2 regions of the Micromonospora schwarzwaldensis genome follow, and region 1 is predicted to be linked to the other one. Evidence: riboswitches for the same ligand, from Rfam matches in the RefSeq annotation. Region 1 holds a riboswitch; the other holds the start of a gene.
What was found. A riboswitch is a leader RNA that binds a small molecule or an ion and turns the genes downstream of it on or off. The one in region 1 is predicted to bind cobalamin.

Region 1 (7,734 bases):
GCACGCCGCACCGAGTGTCGGGCTGTCCCAGCCGTGGGACTTCATCGTGATTCGTGACCGGGGCCTCCGCGAAGCGTTCCACCGGCACGTCCACGCCGAGCGCGACACGTTCGCCGCCTCCCTCGACGCCGAGGGTGCCCACCGATTCTCCCGCATCAAGATCGACGGCATCCTGGAATCCACGCTGTCGGTCGTGGTGACCTACGACCCCGACCGCGGCAGCCCGGCGGTCCTGGGCCGGCACGCCATCGCCGATGCCGGCCTGTACTCCGTGTGCCTGGCCATCCAGAATCTCTGGCTGGCCGCCACCGCCGAGAACCTCGGCGTCGGGTGGGTGTCGTTCTACCGCGAACCGTTTCTCCGGCAACTGCTCGCCATCCCGGCCGGCATCCGACCCGTCGCCTGGCTCTGCCTCGGCCCCGTCACCCATCTCGAAGCGGTACCCGACCTCGAACGGCACGGCTGGCGTCACCGCCGCCCCTTGCGCGCGGCGACACACCACGACCGCTGGAACCCCGAATCCGCCACGAGCTGACGGCTGTCCGACCCGGCCTGGAGTCGGTGTCCAGGCCGGGTCGGACAGCCGTGACGACGGTCCACCCGAAGTCACTAATGGACACATTTCGATGGAATGGTCGCGCCCGCCCGTGGTGGGCGGGGCGTTGACCGGGGGTCGGGGGGTGTGGCAGCATTCGCGGCCTGACGGCAGTGAAGGAAGCCGGTGCGATTCCGGCGCGGTCCCGCCACTGTCACCGGGGAGTGATCCCCCCTTGCGTGTCACGGCCGTGTGCGTGCGGTTGGAAGGCCGGGGGTGAACGTCGATCCGGGAGCCAGGATACTTCGGCCGTCGGACGTACCCCAGGGCGTGGACACCCGAGGAGGACCCGATGACGCACGGCGTCTCATTGATCGACGAACATCGTCATGACCCGCACGCCGGACGCTCCGCCGCACCCGTCGCCGGCCACGTCGCCGGCCGTGCCGGCGCACCAGTCTCCGGCTGTGACGGCGTGCGCCGTGTCGGCGCACCCGGGACCGTTCACCCTCTCGACCGGGCCGCGTACCCCCGGCGTTGACCGCTCACCGACCCGCGTCCCGGTGAGCCGCGCCGCGGGTCGCCGTACCCGCTGACGTCGCTCCCATCCCGCTTCGCCCCGGTCGCCTCCGCATGACCCCGGGCGTCACCCTCCGGAGCCTCTCGTGCGCATCCTGTTGCTGTCCACCGCCGACACCGATCTGCTGGCCGCCCGCGCCAGTGGCGCCGACTACCGGCTCGCCAACCCCGCGCGGGTCGACGCCGACGCGGTACCCGCGCTCGTCGACGGCGTCGCCCTTGCCGTCGTACGCCTGCTCGGTGGCCGGCAGGCGTGGCCGGACGGGCTGGCCGCCGTGCTGGCCAGCGGCGTGCCCACGGTGGTGCTCGGCGGCGAGGCGCTGCCCGACGCGGAGCTGATGGCGGCCTCCACCGTGCCGCCGGGCGTGGTCAGCCAGGCTCTCGCGTACCTGGTCGAGGGCGGCCCGGCGAACCTGGGGCAACTGGCCCGGTTCCTGTCCGACCGGGTGCTGCTCACCGGCGAGGGCTTCGCCCCGCCCGCGCCCGCTCCGGCCTACGGCGTGCACGGCGATCCGGAGATCGCCCCCGGCCGACCCACGGTGGGGATCGTCTTCTACCGGGCACACGCGCTGGCCGGCAACACCGGCTTCGTCGACGTGCTCGCCGGCGCGGTACGGGCCGCCGGCGGGAACGCGCTGCCGATCTTCTGCGGCTCGCTGCGGGGGCTGACCGCCGGCGCCGGGCCGCTCGGGCTCTTCGGCCGGTGCGACGCGCTGCTGGTCACCGTGCTCGCCGCCGGTGGCGCGGTGGCCGCGGACGCCTCCGGCGGCGGCGACGAGGACGCCTGGGACGTCGGCGCCCTCGCGGCCCTGGACGTGCCGGTGATCCAGGCCCTCTGCCTGACCAGCACCCGCGAGCAGTGGGCCGGCAGCGACGCCGGACTGTCCCCGTTGGACGCCGCCATGCAGGTGGCCATCCCCGAGTTCGACGGCCGGATCATCACCGTGCCGTTCTCGTTCAAGCAGATCGACGCCGACGGGCTCTCGGTCTACGCCGCCGATCCCGAACGGGCGGCCCGGGTGGCCGGCATCGCGGTACGCCACGCCCGGCTGCGGCACGTGCCCCCCGCCGAGAAGCGCGTCGCGGTGGTGCTCAGCTCGTACCCGACCAAGCATTCCCGGGTCGGCAACGCGGTCGGTCTGGACACCCCGGCCTCCGCCGTCCGGCTGTTCGCCGCGTTGGCCGACGCCGGCTACCACCTGGGCGACGCCCCGGTGCCCGACGACGGCGACGCCCTGATCCATGCGCTGATCGCCGCGGGCGGCCACGACGTGGAGTGGCTCACCCCGGAGCAGCAGCTCGCCGCCGAGGCCCGGATCCCGGGGTCGACGTACCGGCGGTGGTTCGACGAGGTGCCCGCCGCGCTGCGCGAGCGGATGCGCGAGCACTGGGGCGAGCCGCCCGGCGAGCTGTACACCACCGGCGGGGACATCATGCTGGCCGGGCTGCGCTTCGGCAACGTGATGCTGCTGATCCAGCCGCCGCGCGGCTTCGGGGAGAACCCGATCGCCATCTACCACGACCCGGACCTGCCGCCCAGCCACCACTACCTGGCCGCGTACCGCTGGCTCGCCGCGCCGGTCGCCGACGGTGGGTTCGGCGCGGACGCCGTGGTGCACCTGGGCAAGCACGGCACGTGCGAGTGGCTGCCCGGCAAGGGGCTCGGCCTGGCGGCGGACTGCGCCCCCGACGCGGTCCTCGGCGAGCTGCCGCTGGTCTACCCGTTCATCGTCAACGATCCCGGTGAGGGCACCCAGGCCAAGCGGCGCTCCCACGCCGTCGTGGTCGACCACCTGGTGCCGCCGATGGCCCGCGCCGAGACCTACGGCGACCTGGCCAAACTGGAGCAACTGCTCGACGAGTACGCCACCGTGCAGGCCCTCGACCCGGCCAAGGTGCCCACCGTGCGGGCGCAGATCTGGGACCTGGTGTGCGCCGCCGAACTGCACCACGACCTGCACGCCGAGGCGATGCCCGACGCCGACGACTTCGACGACTTCGTGCTGCACCTCGACGGCTACCTCTGTGAGGTCAAGGACGTGCAGATCCGCGACGGGCTGCACATCCTCGCCGCCGCACCCACCGGCGAACCGCGGGTCAACCTGGTCCTCGCGGTGCTGCGTGCCCCGCAGGTCTGGGGCGGCACCCGCGCCCTGCCCGGCCTGCGGCAGGCCCTCGCCGGCGCGTACGGGCTCGACGAACAGGCGCTGCTCGCCTCGCCGGGCCAGCGCCTGGCCCTGCCGGCGGCGCTCACCGACGTCGTGGACGGGCCGTCCGCCACCGCCGCCGACGCCGTCGACCTGATCGAGGCGATGGCACGCCGGCTGGTGGTCGGCATGGAGACCCTCGGGTGGGACGTCGAGGCGGTCGAGGCGGTGGTCGCGGAGGTGACCGGCCGGCCCGTGCCGGACGCCGCCGCGGTGCTCCGCTTCGCCGCCACCGAGGTGGTGCCCCGGCTGGCGCGGACCACCGACGAGCTGGCCAACACGCTCGGCGCCCTGGACGGCCGCTTCGTGCCGCCCGGCCCGTCCGGCTCTCCCACCCGGGGGCTGGTCAACGTGCTGCCCACCGGTCGCAACTTCTACTCCGTCGACCCCAAGGCCATCCCCAGCCGCAACGCCTGGGACGTCGGCGTGGCCCTGGCCGACTCGCTGCTCGCGCGGCACCTCGCCGACACCGGCGCGTATCCCCGCTCGGTGGGGTTGACCGTGTGGGGCACCAGCGCCATGCGTACCCAGGGCGACGACATCGCCGAGGTGCTGGCCCTGCTCGGCTGTCGACCCGTGTGGGACGACCGGTCGCGGCGGGTCACCGGCGTCGAGGTGGTGCCGACCGCGGAACTCGGCCGGCCCCGCGTCGACGTCACGGTCCGCATCTCCGGGTTCTTCCGCGACGCGTTCCCGCACGTGGTGGCGCTGCTCGACGACGCCGTCCGGCGGGTGGCCGCGCTGGACGAGCCGGACGCGGAGAACTTCGTCCGCGCGCACGTCGCCGCCGACCTGGCCGAGCACGGCGACGAGCGGCGGGCCACCACCCGGATCTTCGGCTCCCGACCGGGCGCGTACGGCGCGGGTCTGCTGCCGCTGATCGACGCCCGGACCTGGCGCAGTGACGCCGACCTCGCCGAGGTGTACGCGGTCTGGGGTGGCTACGCCTACGGCCGTGGCCTCGACGGGCGGGAGGCGCGCGTCGACATGGAACGCTCGTTCGCCCGGATCGCGGTGGCCGCGAAGAACCAGGACACCCGCGAGCACGACATCGTCGACTCCGACGACTACTTCCAGTACCACGGCGGGATGGTGGCGATGGTCCGCCACCTCACCGGCGCCTCGCCCGAGGCGTACGTGGGTGACTCGGCGATGCCGCACGACGTGCGCACCCGCACGTTGGGCGAGGAGACCCGGCGGGTGTTCCGGGCCCGGGTGGTCAACCCGAAGTGGATCGCCGCCATGCGCCGGCACGGCTACAAGGGTGCCTTCGAGCTGGCCGCCACCGTGGACTACCTGTTCGGCTACGACGCCACCGCCGGGGTGGTCGACGACTGGATGTACGAGCACCTGGCCGCCGCCTACGTCTTCGACGACGTCACCCGCGACTTCCTCGAGCGGTCCAACCCGTGGGCGTTGCGTGGCATCACCGAGCGGCTGCTGGAGGCCGCCGACCGGGGGCTGTGGGCCCAGCCGGAGCCGGCCACCCTGGACCGGCTCCGCGACACGTACCTGGCCAGCGAGGGCGACCTGGAGGAACGGCAGTGAGCGCGAGGAGTGAGCCGGGTTTGCGAGCCCCGCAGTCGCGAACCGAGGAGGCACCGTGAGCACCTATCCGTTCAGCGCCGTGCTCGGCATGGACGACATGCGGCTGGCGCTGCTGCTCAACGCCGTCTCCCCGGCGATCGGCGGGGTGTTGGTGCGGGGCGAGAAGGGCACCGCCAAGTCCACTGCCGTGCGGGCCCTCGCCGGTCTGCTGCCGCCGGTGCGCCGGGTGGCGGGCTGCCGGTTCGGTTGCGACCCGGCCGCGCCGGACCCGACCTGCCCGGACGGCCCGCACCCCGCCGGCGTGGCCGCCGAGACCGCGCCGGCCCGGCTGGTCGAGCTGCCGGTCGGCGCCGCCGAGGACCGGGTGGTCGGCTCGCTGGACCTGGAGCAGGCCCTCGGCCGGGGGGTACGCGCCTTCGAGCCGGGTCTGCTGGCCGCCGCGCACCGCGGCGTGCTCTACGTCGACGAGGTCAACCTGCTGCACGACCACCTGGTCGACCTGCTGCTCGACGCCGCCGCGATGGGCCGCAGCCACGTCGAGCGGGAGGGCGTCTCGGTCAGCCACGCCGCCCGGTTCCTGCTCGTCGGGACGATGAACCCGGAGGAGGGGGAGCTGCGTCCACAACTGCTCGACCGGTTCGGGCTCACCGTCGAGGTCGGCGCCAGCCGGGACCCGGCGGTCCGGGTCGAGGTGGTCCGTCGCCGGCTGGCCGCCGACGCCGACCCGGCCGGCTTCGCCGCCCGCTGGGCCGCCGCCGACGCGCGGACCGCCCGACAGGTGGCCGACGCCCGGCACCGGCTCGCCCGGGTGCGGCTGCCGGACTCCTCGCTGCGCCAGATCGCCGAGGTCTGCGCCGCGTTCGACGTGGACGGGATGCGCGCCGACATCGTCACCGCCCGTACCGCGATGGCGCACGCGGCCTGGCACGGGCGGGACCGGGTGACCGTCGACGACGTCCGGGTGGCCGCCCGGCTGGCCCTGCCGCACCGGCGTCGCCGCGACCCGTTCGACACCCCCGGTCTGGACGACAAACGTCTCGACGAGGCGTTGCGGCGCGCCCAGGACGAGCATCCCGACGACCCGGACGACGGCGGCACCGACGGCCGCGGTCCGGACGGCGGCGGCCCGCAGGACGGCGGCCCGGGTGGTCCGGCCGGCTCGGACGGGCCCGCCGGGGACGGTCCTGGTTTCGGCGGGGACGGCCCGGACGGGCGCGGCGGAGACCCGGACGCCGGGGACGGCCGTGGTCTCGACTCCGCCGGGCGCGGCGCCGACGGCGCCGACCGACGTGGACCCGGTGGGGGTGCGACCGGCGGGAACGGCGGGTCACCCGATCCCGTCGGGGGGCCGGCGGACGGCGGGGACGGGCGGACCGACGCTGGTCGCCCGGGCGGCGGCGACGACCCGCGCCGGGGCCGACCCCGTCCGGACGACGCCGGTGCGGGCGCTCAGCCGGTGGCCGTACCCCGGGGTGGGCTGAAGGCCCGGCTGCTCACCGCGCCCGGGGTGGGGGACGGGGTGCCCGGTCGGCGGTCCCGCGCCCGTACCGGGCGAGGTCGCACCACGGGCGCCCGGGTGCCGGCCGGTCCGGTGACCGCGCTGCACCTACCGGCCACGGTCCGCGCGGCTGCGCCGCACCAGGCGGCCAGGGGCCGCCTCACCGGTCCGCTGCGGCTGCGTCGGGACGACGTGCGCGAGGCGGTCCGGGAGGGACGCGAGGGCAACCTGGTGCTGTTCGTGGTGGATGCCAGCGGGTCGATGGGGGCCCGCGAGCGGATGACGGCCGTCAAGGACGCGGTGCTCGCCCTGCTCACCGACGCGTACCAGCGGCGGGACAAGGTGGCGGTGATCGCCTTCCGGGGTGCCGGGGCACAGACCGTGCTGCCGGCCACCTCGTCGGTGCTGGCCGCCTCGCTCCGGCTGGCCGAGATGTCCACCGGCGGGCGTACCCCGCTGGCGGAGGGCCTGCTCGCGACGGCCGACCTGCTGCGTCGGGAACGGCTGCGCGACCCGAAGCGCCGCCCCCTGGTGCTCATCGTCACCGACGGCCGGGCCACCGCCGGCTCGCGCCCGTTGGAGCGGGCGGCCGCGGCGGCGGCGCTCCTTGCCGCCACCGGCGCACCCTGCGTGGTCGTCGACTGCGAATCGGGCCCCGTTCGCCTACACCTGGCCCGCCGCCTGGCCGTCCAGCTCAGTGCCCCCCACCACCTGCTGAACGCCCTCACCCACCCTCTCGCCCGCGATCGTGCACTTGCTGCGCCGGCATAGCGGACGAAGCGCACACATGGCGGACCGAAATCGCAAGATCGCGGGAGTGGTCGCGGGGATGACGACGAGGAGAGATCGCTGATGCCGCAGGGGAAGCCGAGCACGGTGCCCGCCGACGGGTTGACGACCCGGCAGCGGCGGCACCGGCCGCTGCTGATCGTGCACACCGGACAGATGAAGGGCAAGTCGACCGCCGCGTTCGGGATGGCGCTCCGGGCCTGGACCGCCGGCCTGCCGGTCGGGGTGTTCCAGTTCGTCAAGAGCGCCAAGTGGCGGGTCGGCGAGGAGAACGCCTTCCGGGCGCTCGGCGAGGTGCACGAGCGCACCGGGCAGGGCGCCCCGGTGGCCTGGCACAAGATGGGCGAGGGCTGGTCCTGGATCCAGCGCGGCGGCGCGGCCGACCACGCCGCCGACGCCCTGGAGGGCTGGCGGCAGATCCAGCGCGACCTGGCCGCCCAGCGGTACGGGCTGTACGTGCTGGACGAGTTCACCTACCCGATGAAGTGGGGCTGGGTGGACGTCGACGAGGTGGTCGCCACGCTGGCCGACCGGCCCGGCTTCCAACACGTGGTGATCACCGGGCGGGACGCCGACCC
Region 2 (7,734 bases), 2.9 Mb from region 1:
TGTGCCCCGGTGGTGTAGGTGCCGTGCAGCTCGACCTGGATCCAGGTGCCGGCGGGGGTGCTGGCGTTCCACGATGCGACCAGTTCGGTGGCGTCGAACCCGATCCGCCGCTCGGGTGAGGTCCAGGTGGCGTACTCCCAGGTGTGGGTGGTGCCGGTGTGTTCGTCGGTGAATTCGGTGGTGCCCGCCGGGCGGTCGATGGTGAGCGCCGGGTGGCGGCCGGGGACGGCGCGGGTGCCCTGGTGCGAGCCGGTACGCCAGTCGGGGTAGCGGGAGAAGTCCTGGAACGTGATCTGTTCGTCGTGGGTGACGCCCGGCCGGGGGCCGTGCGCCTGGGCGGGTGCGGTGGTGCCGAGCAGGGTGAGCGCGGTGAGGCCGGCGAGGGCGACCGCGCGCAGGGGTCTTCCGAACATGGCAGCTCCACGGGAGACGGCATCGTTGCCGTTCACTGTCGCGCTTGGCGGGAAGTTTCGCCAGATGTTCAGCCATGGAAAATCATTGCCGACGTGAGGATCAGGTCGGGATGGTCCATGGCAGCGACGGATGTTGATATGACCATGTGACTGCTGGTGAAGTGTGCGGACAACGGGATCTCCCCGTACCCCGAGGAGGTTGTCCATGGCCCTCCGCACGTCCCCGCTGCGCCGCCGGCTCGCGTTCGTCGCCGCCGTCGGCCTGATCCTGGTCACCGCCGCCGCCGGGCCGGCCGCCGCCCGCCCCGACCCGGACCGGGCCGGTGAGTCGGCCGCCGTCGCCTACCGGGTGCTCGGCCCTCGGACCGTCGCCGACCGCACCGCGGTCGCCCGCACCGGCGCCGCCATCGACTACTCCGAACACGGCGTGCTGCACGTCACGGCGACCACCGCCGAGGCGAACGCGATCACCCGGCTCGGCTTCCGGCTGGAGAAGGACGTCGCCCCGGCGCCGACCGGCGGCGCGACCGCGTACGCGTTCCCGCCCGCCGACTCGAACTACCACGACTACGCCGAGCTGACCGCCGTGGTGAACCAGGTGGTCGCCGACCACCCGGGCATCGCCCGCAAGCTCAGCATCGGCACGTCCTACCAGGGCCGGGACCTGATGGCCGTGAAGATCTCCGACAACGTCGGCACCGACGAGAGCGAACCGGAGATCCTGTTCAACGCCCAGCAGCACGCCCGCGAGCACCTGACCGTCGAGATGGCGATCTACCTGCTCAACCTGTTCACCGACAACTACGGCAGCGACTCCCGGATCACCAACATCGTCAACTCCCGGGAGATCTGGATCGTGCCCACCGTCAACCCGGACGGCAGCGAGTACGACATCGCCACCGGCTCCTACCGCTCCTGGCGGAAGAACCGGCAGCCCAACAGCGGCTCCACGTACGTCGGCACCGACCTGAACCGCAACTGGAGCTACCAGTGGGGCTGCTGCGGCGGCTCGTCCAGCACCAAGTCGTCGGACACCTACCGCGGCCCGTCCGCCTTCTCCGCCCCGGAGACCGCCGCGCTGCGTAACTTCGTCAACAGCCGGGTCGTCGGCGGGGTGCAGCAGATCAAGGCGAACATCGACTTCCACACCTATTCCCAGCTGGTGCTCTGGCCGTACGGCTACACCTACAGCGACACCGCCACCGGGATGACCGCCGACCAGTACAACACGTTCGCCACCATCGGCCAGCAGATGGCGGCCAGCAACGGCTACACCCCGGAACAGTCGAGCGACCTCTACATCGCGGACGGCACCAGCATCGACTGGATGTGGGGCACCCACAAGATCTGGGCGTACACGTTCGAGATGTACCCCGGCTCGGCCTCCGGCGGCGGCTTCTACCCGCCCGACGAGGTGATCCCGGCGCAGACCTCGCGCAACCGGGACGCCGTGCTGACGCTCTCCGAGTACGCCGACTGCCCGTACCGGGCGATCGGCAAGCAGAGCCAGTACTGCTGACCTCACCCGGCGGCGGGGACCCCGGCTCCACCCCCACCGGGGTCCCCGCCCACCCCGCCCGTCCGGGTGATCTCCGCTGGTCGTGCGCTACGGTGACACCGACCGTGCCACAGCGAAGCCGGTGTGAAACCGGCGCTGTCCCGCAACTGTGATGCCCCGTACGCGCGGCGTCGGCCTCCCGCCGGCGCCGACGGACGTGGGACGAGCCAGGTCGCCTGCGGCCCGGTCGCGACACGCGCTCTCGAGGAAGGGCGCCTCGCGGACGGGCCTTCCACCTGTCGGCGAAGCACCACGCTCCTCGACCGACAGGAGGACCCGTGACCCGACGTACCCCTCGACTCTTCGCCACCGCGCTCGCGGCCGGCGTGTTGCTTCTCGGCGGCTGCGCCGAGAAGACCTCGACCGACACCCCCGCTGCCGGCGCGTCCGGCGGCTCGTTCCCCGCCAGCGTGGGCAACCTGACGCTGGACAAGCGCCCCGAGAAGATCGTCTCGCTGTCGCCGACCTCGACCGAGATGCTCTTCGCCATCGGCGCCGGCAAGCAGGTCACCGCCGTCGACGACCAGTCGAACTACCCGGCGGACGCGCCGAAGACCGACCTCTCCGGCTACCAGCCGAACGCCGAGGCGATCGCCGCGAAGAGCCCCGACCTGGTGGTGATCACCAACGACACCAACAAGATCGCCAGCCAGCTCGTCGCGCTGAAGATCCCGGTCCTGCTCACCCCGGCCGCGACCACGCTCGACGACACGTACCGGCAGCTCACCGACCTGGGCAAGCTCACCGGCCACCCGGCCGAGGCGGACGCCGTGGTGCGCAAGATGAAGGACGACATCACCGCGCTCACCAAGGACCTGCCCAAGCGCGCCGAGAAGCTGACCTACTACCACGAGCTGGGCCCGGAGCTTTACACCGCGACCAGCAAGACGTTCATCGGCACCATCTACGCGCTCGCGGGGCTTACGAACATCGCCGACGCGGCCGACGCCGGCGGCAAGAGCGGCGGCTACCCGCAGCTCTCCCAGGAGGTCATCGTCAAGGCGAACCCCGACTTCGTCTTCCTGGCCGACACCAAGTGCTGCCAGCAGAGCGCCGACACGGTCAAGGCGCGCAGCGGATGGGCCGGCCTCACCGCCGTCAAGAACAACCAGGTCGTGGCGCTGGACGACGACATCGCCTCCCGCTGGGGCCCGCGCGTCGTCGACCTGCTGAAGGCGATCGTCGACGCCACCGCCAAGGTCCCGGCCTGACCGTGGCCGTACGACCGGCGGACGTCGCGCCGGCCGGGACCCCCGACGGGCCCCGGCCGGCCGGCCGGCTGCCCCGCCCCCGCCGGGGCGGCACCCGCGCCGGCACCGGCCGGCCGGCCGGGCTGCGCCCGAGCTGGCTGCTCGCCGGCCTGGTGGCGGTGCTCGTCGCGCTGGTCGCCGGCGTCTCGTTCGGCCCGGTCAGCCTGCCGCCCGGCAGCGTCGCCGCCGAACTGCTCAACCTGCTGCCCGGCGTGCACCTGGACAGCGGGCTCACCGAGCAGGAGGTCGCCATCGTCACCGAGCTGCGCCTGCCCCGGGTCGTGCTCGGTCTGCTCGTCGGCGCGCTGCTCGCCCTGGCCGGCGGGTGCTACCAGGGCGTCTTCCGCAACCCGCTGGCCGACCCGTACCTGCTCGGCGTGGCGGCCGGGGCCGGGCTCGCGGTCACCGCGGCGATCGTGCTCGGCGCCGGGGCCGGCGGGGCGCTCACCGGCCTTCCGGTCACCATTCCGCTCGCCGCGTTCGTCGGCTCGCTCGGCGCGGTGGCCATGACGTACCTGCTCGGCGCCGCCGGCGGCCGGGACCGCTCGCCGGCCACGCTGATCCTGGCCGGAGTCGCGGTGTCGGCGTTCCTCGCCGCCGGGCAGACCTACCTGCTGCAAGCGCACTCGGACAGCCTCCAGCAGGTCTACTCCTGGCTGCTCGGGCGGCTCTCCACCGCCGGCTGGCACGACGTGCTGCTGGTCCTGCCGTACTTCCTGCTCACCGCCGTGGTGGTGCTGGTGCACCGGCGGGAACTGGACGTGCTCGCCCTCGGCGACGACGAGGCCACCAGCCTCGGGCTGCACCCGCAACGCTCCCGCTACCTGCTGATCGCCGCCGCCTCGCTGGGCACCGCCGCCGCGGTCTCCGCCTCCGGCCTGATCGGCTTCGTGGGCATCATCGTGCCGCACACCGTACGGCTGCTCGCCGGCTCCAGCCACCGGGTGATCCTGCCGCTGTCGATGCTCTTCGGCGGCGCGTTCCTGGCGCTGACCGACGTCGTAGCGCGGACCGCCGCGGCACCCGCCGAGATCCCCATCGGCGTGGTGACCGCGCTGCTCGGCGGCCCGTTCTTCGTCCTGATCCTGCGGACCGCCCGCGGGGTGGGAGCATGACCGCCGCCGTCGAGGTCCGTGACCTGCGGGTCGAGTTGGGCGGCAGCCCGGTCCTGGCCGGCGTCGACCTGACGGTCGCGGTGGGCGAGTGGGTCACCGTCATCGGCCCCAACGGCGCCGGCAAGTCGACGCTGTTGCGCGCCGTCGGCGGCCTGCTGCCCGCGCCGGACGCCGTCTCCCTCTTCGGTACGCCGATCCGCGCGCTGCGCCGCCGCGACCGCGCCCGGGTGGTGGCCACCGTGGCACAGTCGCCGGTGGTGCCGGCCGGCATGGCGGTCTTCGACTACGTGCTGCTCGGGCGCACGCCCTACATGCCGCCGCTGGGCCGGGAGTCCGCCGCCGACCTGACGGCCGTGCGCCAGGTGCTGGACCGGCTCGACCTGGCCGGATTCGGCCACCGCGAGTTGGCCACGCTCTCCGGCGGCGAGCGGCAGCGCGTCTTCCTGGCCCGCGCACTGGCCCAGGGCGCCACCCTGCTGCTGCTCGACGAGCCGACCAGCGCGCTGGACATCGGGCACCAGCAGGAGGTGCTGGAACTGGTCGACCAGCTCCGCCGCGAGCACGACCTGACAGTGCTCGCCACCATGCATGACCTCTCCATCGCCGGCGAGTACGCCGACCGCCTGGTGCTGCTCGCCGACGGCCGGGTGGCCGCGGCCGGCCCACCCGACGAGGTGCTCACCGAGGATCTGCTCGCCCGCCACTACCGGGCCCACGTCCGGGTCATCCCCGGCGACCACGGCCCCCTGGTAGTCCCCGTCCGCCCCCACTGACCCGCCCCTCACTCCCCCCCGCCCCACCCCCGCCCCCCGCTAATTCACGGAAACTGTGCAGGCGGGGCGTGGGCGCGGCGGGGGGCGGGCGTGGCGCGGGCGCGGTGCGGCGTGGTGCGGGTCAGCGGAGGGTGGAGATGGAGAAGAGGGCGCCGTGGGGGTCGCGGAGGGCGGCGGCGCGACCGGCCGGATTGTCCCGGGGCGGGACGAGGATGGTGCCGCCCAGTTCGGCGGCGCGGGCCGCGGTGGCGTCGGTGTCCTCCACGGCGAAGTAGACCGTCCAGTACGCCGGCAGGTCGGCGGGGAGCGGCTCGGCCGGCGGCAGCATGCCGGCGACGATGCGGGCGCCGCAGCGCCACCCGATGTAGGGTTCCGGCCCGGTCGACCGTTCCTCGGGATGCCAGCCGAAGACCAGCGCGTAGAACTCCCGGGCCCCTTCCGGGTCGGGGGTGACGAGTTCGTTCCAGCACATCGCGCCGGGCGCGTTGAACAGTTCCGCGCCGCGCATCGCCTTCGGCTGCCAGACGCTGAACACCGCGCCGGCCGGGTCGGCCAGCACCGCCATCCGGCCCTGCGCGGCGACGTCGAACGGGGGGACCACGACCTGCCCGCCGGCCGCCGCCACCCGGGTGGCGACCAGGTCGGCGTCGTCCGTGGCCACGTACGTCGACCAGATCGGCACCTGGTCCGGGGTGGCCGGCGGGCCGACCCCGGCGACGGCCTTGCCGTCCTTGAGGAAGACGGTGTAGCCGCCGGCGTCCGGCACGGTGGAGATCCGCCCGGTCCAGCCGAACAGTTGCGGGTAGAACCGCCTCGCGTCGTCCAACCCGGGGGTGGCCAGGTCGGTCCAGCAGGGTGTGCCGGGCTCGACGCCGTTCACGGTGACCCCTTCCGCCGGGAGCGGCCCCGCTGGCCCGCCCTGCCGGCATCGTGGCACCACCGGGCCGGCCGGCGGGCCGGAACCGGACAAAACGTCAACTGAAGCGGCGTCCCTCGTCCCGCCGGTACGCCCAGCCGGCGACCGCGGCGAGCGCCACCACCCAGACCACCAGCATCACCAGCGCCCGGGGGTCGGGCTGCCAGTCGGTGACCGCCGCCCACATCAGCTCCACCGCGCCCCGCGTCGGCAGGTAGGGGGCGACCGCCTGGACGAAGCCGGGCGCCTGGTCCGGCGCGGAGAGCAGGCCGCCGCCGAACGCCAGCGGGAAGAAGAGCACCTGTGCCACCACGATCGCCGCCTTGCTCGGCAACGAGTAGCCGATCGCCAGGCCGAGCAGCGTGAACGGCACCGAGATCACGGCGACCACGGCGAGCCCGAGCAGGAACTGCGCCACGGTCACCCGGGCCGCGGTGGCCACCGCCGCGATCACCACCACCGGCACCATCGACAGGTAGGTCAGCACCAGGCCGGCCAGGATCCGCCCGGCCAGCCGCGGCGCCGGCCCGGCCGGCAGCGTCCGGGTGTACGGGTTCCAGGGCTGGTCGCGGTCCTCGGCGACGCCCACGCCGTACTGGAAGATGTTGGCGCTCATGGTCGCGAACGTGACCATGGCGGCGGTGGCGTAGGTGGCGCCGGTGGGGTCGTCGCCGGCGAACGGCACCACGAAGAAGAGCATCGCGACGGCGGGGAAGAACGCGCTGCCCACCACCGCCACCGGGATCCGGATGATCTCCAGGAGCTGGTAGCGGGCGTGGACCAGGGCGAGCGGCACGGCGATCTCCTAGGCGGGGGTGGGCGCGGGTCGGTCGCCGGCCGTGATGGCGAGGAACGCCTCCTCCAGCGAGGTGGGGCGGACCTCCAGGTCGCGGAACGCCACACCGGCGGTGACGAGGTCACGGACGAGTTGGTCGGCGTCGGTGGTGAGCAGGTGGACCCGCCCGTCGAGGCGTTCGGTGGCGACCACCCCGGGCAGTGTGGGCAGGTCGTCGGCGACCAGGCTGACCCGGCGTACGCCGACGATGCCCCGGATCGCCGCCACCGAGTCGTCGGCGAGCACCCGACCGTGGCCGATCACCACCACCCGCTGCGCCAGCGCCTCCACCTCCTCCAGGTAGTGGCTGCTCAGCAGCACGGTGCCGCCGTCGGCGTGGAAGCCGCGGACCGCCTCCCAGAGCGTGTGCCGCGCCTCCACGTCCAGCCCGGTGGTGGGCTCGTCCAGCACCACCAGCCGGGGCCGGCCGACGAACGCCAGCGCCACGGCCAGCCGGCGACGTTGGCCGCCGGAGAGGCCGCCGGTCTGCCGGCGCACCTGGTCGGTGAGGCCGAACCGGTCGAGCAGCTCGTCCCGGGGCACCGGGTCGGGGTGGTGCGCGGCGACGAAGTCGACCACCTCGCCGACCCGCAGCGTGCCGGGCAGGCCGGTTTCCTGCGGGGTCACCCCGAGCTGCCGCCGGCTGGTCGGGTCGCGCGGGTCGCCGCCGAGCAGCTCGACCCGGCCGGCGGTCGGCCGGCGCAGCCCGACCAGCAGGTTGATCAGGGTGCTCTTGCCGGCGCCGTTCGGGCCGAGCAGGCCGACCAGCTCCCCGGCCCGGACGGTCAGGTCGACCCGGTCCAGCGCCAGCACCTCGCCGTAGCGGCGGCTGACCTGTTCGGCGCGGGCCAGGATCATCGCGGGCTCCTCGGGC

Region 2: linked by a shared signal. The riboswitch ahead of VKK44_RS27085 (ABC transporter substrate-binding protein) and the one ahead of cobN (cobaltochelatase subunit CobN) in region 1 are both predicted to bind cobalamin.

Annotation. Positions count from the first base shown of each region.
Region 1 covers NZ_CP154796.1:2,052,109-2,059,842, forward strand. The annotation lists gene bluB (5,6-dimethylbenzimidazole synthase) at 1-535, shown strand, start outside; cobalamin riboswitch at 712-841, shown strand; gene cobN (cobaltochelatase subunit CobN) at 1,201-4,869, shown strand; partial or broken gene VKK44_RS09315 (VWA domain-containing protein) at 4,866-7,138, shown strand; gene cobO (cob(I)yrinic acid a,c-diamide adenosyltransferase) at 7,220-7,734, shown strand, end outside.
Region 2 covers NZ_CP154796.1:6,214,545-6,222,278, reverse strand. The annotation lists gene VKK44_RS27095 (C39 family peptidase) at 1-413, opposite strand, end outside; partial or broken gene VKK44_RS27090 (M14 family metallopeptidase) at 619-1,929, shown strand; cobalamin riboswitch at 2,000-2,169, shown strand; gene VKK44_RS27085 (ABC transporter substrate-binding protein) at 2,250-3,182, shown strand; gene VKK44_RS27080 (FecCD family ABC transporter permease) at 3,251-4,336, shown strand; gene VKK44_RS27075 (ABC transporter ATP-binding protein) at 4,333-5,109, shown strand; gene VKK44_RS27070 (VOC family protein) at 5,231-5,989, opposite strand; gene VKK44_RS27065 (ABC transporter permease) at 6,084-6,821, opposite strand; gene VKK44_RS27060 (ABC transporter ATP-binding protein) at 6,831-7,718, opposite strand.